2 regions of the Shewanella sp. SM20 genome follow, and region 2 is predicted to be linked to the other one. Evidence: predicted binding sites of a transcription regulator. Region 2 holds the regulator's gene; the other holds the start of a gene.
What was found. The regulator sigma-54, encoded in region 2, starts transcription at its own class of promoters, with help from an activator protein. The targets are predictions, from matches to a motif close to GTTGGCACGNNNNTNGNNT.
Positions count from the first base shown of each region.

Region 1 (4,136 bases), on a different contig from region 2:
AATGGTATGTGCTCAGTGCCACGTTGAGTATTATTTTGAGAAAACTGACGACAAAAAGAATTTTGTTAAATTCCCTTGGGATATGGGTACAACAGTTGAAAAAATGGAAGTCTACTATGACTCAATCCAATTTTCTGATTGGACACACGCCCTTTCTAAGACACCAATGTTAAAAGCCCAGCATCCAGAGTATGAAACTTGGAAAATGGGTATTCACGGCATGAATAATGTGAGTTGCGTTGACTGTCACATGCCAAAAGTGACCAGTGCTGAAGGTAAGAAGTTTACCGATCATAAAGTGGGCAATCCATTCGACCGTTTTGAAGAAACCTGTGCAACTTGCCATAGCCAGACTAAAGAGTTTTTGGTTGGCGTGACTAATGAGCGTAAAGCCAAAGTCAAAGAAATGAAGTTGAAAGCGGAAGAGCAATTAGTCAAAGCACACTTTGAAGCAGAGGCTGCGTGGAAAGCTGGCGCAACTGAAGAAGAAATGAAACCCATACTGACAGATATTCGCCACTCACAATGGCGTTGGGATTTAGCGATTGCTTCCCATGGTGTTGCAGCTCACGCACCGGATGAAGCATTGCGTATTCTGGGAACTTCGGTAAGTAAAGCTGCTGATGCTCGTGTTAAGTTAGCGCAATTACTCGGTAAAAAAGGCATCACAGATCCTGTTGCGATTCCTGATATCTCTACTAAAGCTAAAGCACAAGCAGCCTTAGGTATGGACATGAAAAAGATGAATGCTGAGAAAGAAGCATTTAAGAAAGACATGTTACCTAAGTGGGATGAAGAAGCGAAAAAACGCGAAGCCACTTATAAGTAGGTTTTAATCAATCGCGGTTGAGTTTTCGATATGAGCTAACCCCTCATGCAAACAAAAGCCCTCGCTGACTCAGCGGGGGCTTTTTTATGGAAAAAAATATCGAGTAATGTCAGGCGTTGCTCATGCTGGCCGAGTGAATACCACGGGCTAAATCGTTATTTAATCAGTTTTAATAACGCCCTAAACCGCTCGCCTTGGGCTTGATGTTGTAATTCAAATAATAGCGATTCCACGTTAGTTAATAGGGCGCCTCTGGCCGTCATCATTTGGATCCCGAGTTGTTTATTCTCAGCACTGCGTGACGATACGCAATCGGCGACTAAATGCACCGAATATTGTTGTTCGATAAGGTCACAACAGGTTTGGTAAACACACACATGGGTTTCAATACCCGCCAGTATGACGTGTTTGCGATTCGTCTTAGTTAATGCCTTTGCAAACGCGTCACAGTGCCAGCCGCTAAAATGCTGCTTGGCAATGGGGGAGCTGGTTTTCGCAAGTAAGGTTTGCAGCTCAGGGCTAGTTGCTCCGAGTTTATCGGGTAGCTGTTCTAACCAGAGTATGGGAATTTCAAATAATTGTGCGCCTTGGATTAAGGTCTGTAGTTGTTGATGCAGCTTGTCACTGTTATCCATGATTTGTGCAAGTTTTCCTTGCACATCGACGATAACGAGAACACATTCTTCTGGTTTTAACATCGGGCCTTCCTTTTGCGCTTGATGATTGTCTTAGTGATGATCTTCGCTTTTGTCTAAGAGCTTGTGTTGTGATGCTCAGATTTCATCTCGTTTTACGCTTACCCCAGTAGACCCTAATTTAACCTTGTTACCAATAGGCCTAAGGTCGAATAGCTGTCGCACTTAAACTGCTCACTAAAAGAGTGCATCGCACCAGTTAGTGCTCGATTATGGTGCGTTTTTAACCTTAAAAAATAGTGTTAAACAATTTAAACCAATAATAATCAATAGATTAAATTGTTGGCCTAATGATTGAATTACCTTTGATACAAGTTAATAACAATCGCGTTTTTTTGGAGGTCAGGATGAAACTAGTCAGCGCTATCATCAAGCCGTTTAAGTTGGATGATGTCCGTGAAGCTATCGCCGGAATTGGTATTGAGGGCATGACGGTGACCGAAGTGAAAGGTTTTGGCCGTCAGAAAGGGCATACAGAGTTGTATCGCGGCGCCGAGTATCAGGTGGATTTTTTGCCAAAAGTAAAACTAGAAATTGCCACTAAGGCTGAAAATCTCGACATGTTGATTGAGGCTATTACCACTGCGGCCCATACGGGGAAAATTGGTGACGGTAAGATCTTCGTCGTTGATTTAGAACATGCTATCCGTATCCGTACGGGTGAACTTGATACTGAAGCGCTATAAGGGGCTGACAATGGAAGAATTAACGAAATTAGGCGGCACAGTCACTGAACTACGCTTTGCACTCGATACCTTTTACTTTTTGATTTCTGGCGCTTTAGTCATGTGGATGGCGGCGGGATTCGCTATGTTAGAAGCGGGTTTAGTTCGCTCTAAAAATACCACTGAAATTTTAACTAAGAACGTTGTGCTGTACGCGATTGCCTGTGTGATGTATCTGTTGGTTGGCTATAACATCATGTATGTGGATAACATTGAAGGTGGCTGGTTACCGTCAATTGGCACCTTAATTGGTTCGCAATCAGCAGATGCGAGCCATGCATTAGAATCTGACTTCTTCTTCCAAGTTGTATTTGTTGCAACGGCGATGTCAATTGTTTCTGGTGCAGTGGCGGAACGGATGAAGTTGTGGGCTTTCTTGTTCTTCTCTGTGGTGATGACAGCGGTTATCTATCCAGTAGAAGGTTATTGGACTTGGGGCCAAGGTTTTATCGCTAAACTGGGCTTTGTAGACTTTGCTGGTAGCGGTATTGTGCATATGACGGGGGCGACCGCGGCGATTGCTGGCGTGATATTGCTCGGTGCGCGTAAGGGTAAATACGGGCCTAATGGCCAAGTGAATCCTATTCCAGGCTCTAACTTGCCAATGGCAACCTTAGGTATGTTTATTCTGTGGATGGGCTGGTTTGGCTTTAACGGCGGATCGCAATTAATGGTGTCGGATGCGGCGAATGCAAGCTCAGTGGCGAAAGTGTTTGTGAATACCAATACTGCAGCGGCTTTTGGTGCCATCTCAGCTCTTATCGTGTGTAAGATGATTTGGGGTAAAGCGGATTTGACCATGATCCTTAACGGTATTTTGGCTGGATTAGTGGCGATTACGGCAGATCCTCTCTCGCCTTCATTGTTAATGGCGGGTGTGATTGGTTTAGTGGCGGGCGGCGTGGTGGTGTTCTCGATTGTGGGCTTAGATCGTATTAAGATCGACGATCCCGTCGGTGCGATTTCAGTACACGGTGTGGCTGGTTTCCTTGGCTTAATGTGTGTGCCATTATCCAATGCCAATGCAACTATTACCGGACAGTTGACGGGCGCAGCGATCATTTTCACTTGGGTGTTCTGCTCATCATTTGCTGTCTGGTATGTGATTAAGATAACCATGGGGATCCGTGTGACTGAGGAAGAAGAATACAACGGTATGGATGCTTCTGACTGCGGTATTGATGCCTATCCTGAGTTTGTTACGGTCAAAAATGCGGGCTGATTAAACTTGCACATTAACGCGTGATTCACCTTGATGCTTAGCTTGGATCGAGGGATAGTGAAGCAGAGCCTAGGCTCTGCTTTTTTATGGGTAATCACTGTGATTGAAGTTTAAGCACAGGGTCATAAGCTTAATTACTGAGCCATTCTGTTTTCTTGCATAAATTAAGGAGTGTTCTATGAGATTGAATATAAAAACAATAGGTCAATTTTTGCGACTAAGTCTTATCGTCATTTCTGGCTGGATATCGGTTTCAGCCTTTGCAGGAGAAGTGATCGTTAATCGCTCAAGTGAGCCTGTCGATGCCTTTGCCGTGCGTGATCAAGTGCTCAAGGATTTTGAATGGCAGGAGTCGCTTCGTCGCCAGCAGCAAATCCAAATTCTGCAGGCTTTACCCTCAGGTTGCGTTACGGTCATGAAACCCTATCGACATTTTACCTGTGGAGAGCATAACTATCGGCCGTATGATTATCAGCAGCGTGAGTTATACATAGAAGTTGACCGACCTTCGCAATAGTTAATTCGTTAAATTATTTGCGATTATTTTCAATCGATCGCGATTATCATTTTTTTGTAACCATTTTATGTCGTCTTTTTCGCCATTTGTAATAAGCTCAAATAGGAGCTAATGGTGTGGGAGGACGTATGTCGAAACTATTCCGAGC
Region 1 covers NZ_JAKKRK010000038.1:14,810-18,945, forward strand. Annotated here, with positions in the region: gene nrfA (ammonia-forming nitrite reductase cytochrome c552 subunit) at 1-829, shown strand, start outside; gene L5M18_RS15670 (hydrolase) at 985-1,527, opposite strand; gene L5M18_RS15675 (P-II family nitrogen regulator) at 1,872-2,210, shown strand; gene L5M18_RS15680 (ammonium transporter) at 2,221-3,471, shown strand; gene L5M18_RS15685 (hypothetical protein) at 3,650-3,988, shown strand; gene L5M18_RS15690 (tetratricopeptide repeat protein) at 4,117-4,136, shown strand, end outside.
Region 1: the regulator sigma-54 is predicted to act here: its motif matches at 1,806-1,824, upstream of L5M18_RS15675 (P-II family nitrogen regulator).

Region 2 (4,136 bases):
GCAGGAAGCGCACATCGAACATAAAGTCGGCTTCGGTGGGCATTCCGTGCTTAAAGCCAAAGGACTCGAAGTTGATCACGAGTTCTTTATCGACACTACCAAGGAGAATTTGTCGGACTTGGTCGCTTAAATCATAGATATTCAAATTCGACGTATCTATGTAGTGATCGACCAGTTTTGACATAGGCTCAAGCAGTTTCCCCTCCAGCTTTATCGCTTCTTGCAAAGAGACTCGGCTCTTCGACAAAGGATGCAAACGGCGGGTTTCGCTGTAACGCTTGAGCAGAATTTTATCGCTGGAGTTAAGGAAGAAGCTCGTTAACTCAGTATCTGGAGGTAGGCTAGCGAGTTGTTTCACTAAGACCTTATCCTGCTCAGGCATGTTACGCACGTCGACACTGATGGCGACGAGATCGTTACTGCCTTTGAGTTGCTCAAGCAAACTGCCAATCAATGGCAAGGGAAGGTTATCGACACAATAATAGCCGAGATCTTCGAGTACCCTAAGGGCGACAGATTTGCCTGAGCCTGAGCGGCCCGACACTATGACCAGTTTCATCCAGTGATTACCTGATAGAGTTCCGTTTCATCATGCGTCTTGCGTAATTGCTTTAATATTTGCTTGTCGCTCAGCTTTTCGGCCATGCAAGACAAAGTACTTAAGTGCTGCTGACATTGGTCTGCAGGCACCAGTAGTGCAAATAAAATATCAACAGGTTGCTTATCGATAGCATCAAATGCTATCGGCTCTTCACACTTAATGAGTATGGCAATGGGCTGATCTATATCGGCTAGTCGACCATGTGGAATGGCGATGCCGTTACCTATACCTGTGCTCCCCATCTTTTCGCGCGCCACTAGGCTTTCGAATATCTCTTGAGATGAGAGGGTCGGGTACTGGGCAGCGACTAAGTCGCTGATGAGTTCCAGTACCTTTTTCTTGCTGCCCGGAGTGGCGCAGGTAGTGCACTCCGGCCGCAGTATGGTACAAAGTTCCATTATTAGTGTTTTGTTAACTTCTCTTTGTGTTTAATAACCTGACGGTCAAGCTTGTCAATCAGGGCGTCTATAGCGGCATACATGTCAGCATGCTCTGAAGTTGCAAAAACTTCACCACCTATGAGGTTTATTCTCGCTTCAGCAATCTGTTGCATTTTCTCAACATTGAGCACAACGTGCACATTATTGATCTGTTCGAAATGGCGTTCAAGTTTTGAAAACTTTTCTTCTACATATGCACGTAACGATTCGGTAATTTCGACATGGTGTCCACTTAGGTTTATTTGCATAGAAACGTCCTCCGATATCCACTGTAGGTTATAAACTTTTACGCTGATTAGAAGGTGGAATAAGCATAGCCTCTCGGTACTTCGCAATGGTTCTGCGGGCTACGTTGATCCCTTGTTCTGCCAGAAGTTGTGCCATCTTACTATCGCTTAATGGTTTTTTCTGGTTTTCCGCTGCCACCAGTTTCTTTATAAAGGCTCTGATTGCTGTGGATGAGCACTCACCACCATCGTCAGTCCCGACGTGGCTAGAGAAGAAGTATTTTAGTTCAAAAAGTCCCTTAGGGGTATGCATGTATTTTTGAGTTGTGACCCGTGAGATGGTGGACTCATGCATTTCTACCGCTTCAGCAATATCGTTAAGCACCATAGGCTTCATGGCTTCTTCACCATACTCAAAGAAACCTTGCTGATATTGCACTATGCAATTAGCAACTTTAAGCAAAGTGTCGTTACGGCTTTCTAGACTCTTAATAAACCATTTAGCCTCTTGCAGATGGCCGCGAATAAATTGGCTATCGGCTTGGTTTTTTGTGCTGCGTGCCATAGAAGCATAATGTTGATTTACATTGATTTTGGGCATGCAGTCAGGATTAAGCTCAACGACCCAGCGGCCATTTTTCTTCGACACAGACACATCTGGGATAACGTATTCGTCATTATTGGGCGTGATCAACAAACCTGGGCGAGGATTGAGGGTTTGGATGAGTGCTATACCATCCCTTAATTCATCTTCTTTTAATTTAGTCTTACGCATCAACAACCTAAAATCACGGGCGGCGATCAGATCTAAATGATCTTTGATCAGCATACGGGCGTTTTCTAGGTTGGGAGTATCAGCGGCGAAATGCGACAGTTGGATCAGCAGGCATTCACTTAAATCGCGGGCGGCAACGCCTATGGGATCAAAATGCTGAATGCGCTTGAGTACGGCTTCGACTTCGTCAAGCTCAACTTCAGGATTGCCCATGGCTTCGAGAATTTCTTCAGTGCTTTGGGTGAGATAGCCCTGATCGTCGATTGCATCAATAATGGCGGTGGCAATGGCTAAATCGGTTTCAGAAAACGGCGTGAGGTTTTTTTGCCATTCTAAGTGTTCGTACAAACCTTCACTGGTCTCGCCTTGGAAGGGCATATCGTCTTCACGACTGCCGCCGGGGCCTGAGTTTGGGGAGGCGGTAAACACTTCATCCCATGTGGTGTCCATGGGGAGCTCATCGGGCATGGATTCTTTGGTTAGCGACTCTGCCGTGTCTATGGTGGAGCTGTCTTTTTCTGGTGGCAGAGTGCTAGATTCACTGAAATCCGTATCGGATAGCGTTTGGTTTACAGGGGTTTTAGTGGCGTCGAATTGATCCTCTTCCAGCTCGAGAAGGGGATTAGAATCTAATGCTTGCTGGATCTCTTGCTGCAGTTCTAATGACGACAGTTGCAACAGACGTATGGCCTGTTGTAATTGTGGCGTCATGGTTAACTGTTGACCCAGTTTGAGCTGGAGTGACGCTTTCATGTTACCGCTGATCCCTACGTTATTATTGTTGGATGAGGTCGCTTATTATTATCTTGAGTGAAGCCCAATGGCGGTATAAATTGCCTCCATTGGCTTCGCTCGATTAACTATAGCCTGAATTGTTCACCTAAGTACACAGCCCTAACTTGCTGATTGTCTAAGATCTCTGCTGGAGTCCCTTCGGCAATCAGGTTTCCGTGACTCACAATATAAGCATGTTCACATACATCTAATGTCTCGCGGACATTATGGTCTGTGATCAGTACGCCAAGGCCGCGACTTTTGAGTTGTTCGATAATCTTCTTGATGTCGATAACCGAAATAGGATCGACGCCGGCAAACGGTTCATCGAGCAAAATGAACTTAGGATTAGCGGCTAAAGCTCGCGCAATTTCGACGCGACGACGTTCGCCACCCGACAATGACATGCCTTGGCTGTCACGGATGTGGGTGATATGAAACTCTTCGAGCAGATGTTCTAGTTCTTCTTCTCGTTCTTCGTTTTTAAGTTCTTTACGAGTTTGCAGTACGGCCATGATGTTGTCATGAACAGTTAGCTTACGAAAGATACTGGCTTCCTGCGGTAAGTAACCTATGCCTTTGCGGGCACGCAGATGCATAGGATCTGCGGTTAAATCATCATCGTCGATAAAGATATGTCCCTTATCGCTCTTCACTAGCCCGACAACCATGTAAAAGGTCGTGGTTTTACCCGCGCCGTTCGGACCGAGTAGGCCAACGACTTGACCGGTTTTTACCGTCAGACTGACGTCTTTAACCACTTGGCGACTCTTGTAACTTTTCGCCAGATTTTGTGCTCTTAAGGTGATTTGGGTCATTTAGAGTCCTGCTTTTTTACAGGTTTATCCGCCGGAGCGTCTGATTTAGCATCATCTTGATAGTTTTCAGGCTGAATAATAGTGATCACGCGATCGTCACCACTGCCAGTACTCTCGGCCATCAATTTCTGTTGAATCATGTTATAGCGGATTAAATTGCCTGTAACTTGGCTACCCGCTTGATCTAATGACGCCATACCTTTCAGTGTTAAGGTGCGGCTTGCCATATCGTAACGAATTTCTTTCGCGCTCGCCGATGCAGGACGGCCATCGTCTAATATTTGGCTATACGTAGCAGGGTTGCCTGTTGCGACCAAAGTTTTGCTATTTTCACCTTCAGCAGAAAATGCACGCAGTTCATTTGCTTGGATTTTTATTGAGCCTTGGGTCACTTCCACCGGACCAAAGAAGATGATCTGGTTGTTTTTGATATCCGCAGTTTGGCTCACGGCTTTAATTTTGACTTCTTGCTTTAAGTCGCCGACTTTCGCGAAAGCACTC
Region 2 covers NZ_JAKKRK010000031.1:49,671-53,806, reverse strand. Annotated here, with positions in the region: gene rapZ (RNase adapter RapZ) at 1-559, opposite strand, end outside; gene ptsN (PTS IIA-like nitrogen regulatory protein PtsN) at 556-999, opposite strand; gene hpf (ribosome hibernation promoting factor) at 1,002-1,289, opposite strand; gene L5M18_RS14060 (RNA polymerase factor sigma-54) at 1,318-2,796, opposite strand; gene lptB (LPS export ABC transporter ATP-binding protein) at 2,904-3,635, opposite strand; gene lptA (lipopolysaccharide transport periplasmic protein LptA) at 3,632-4,136, opposite strand, start outside.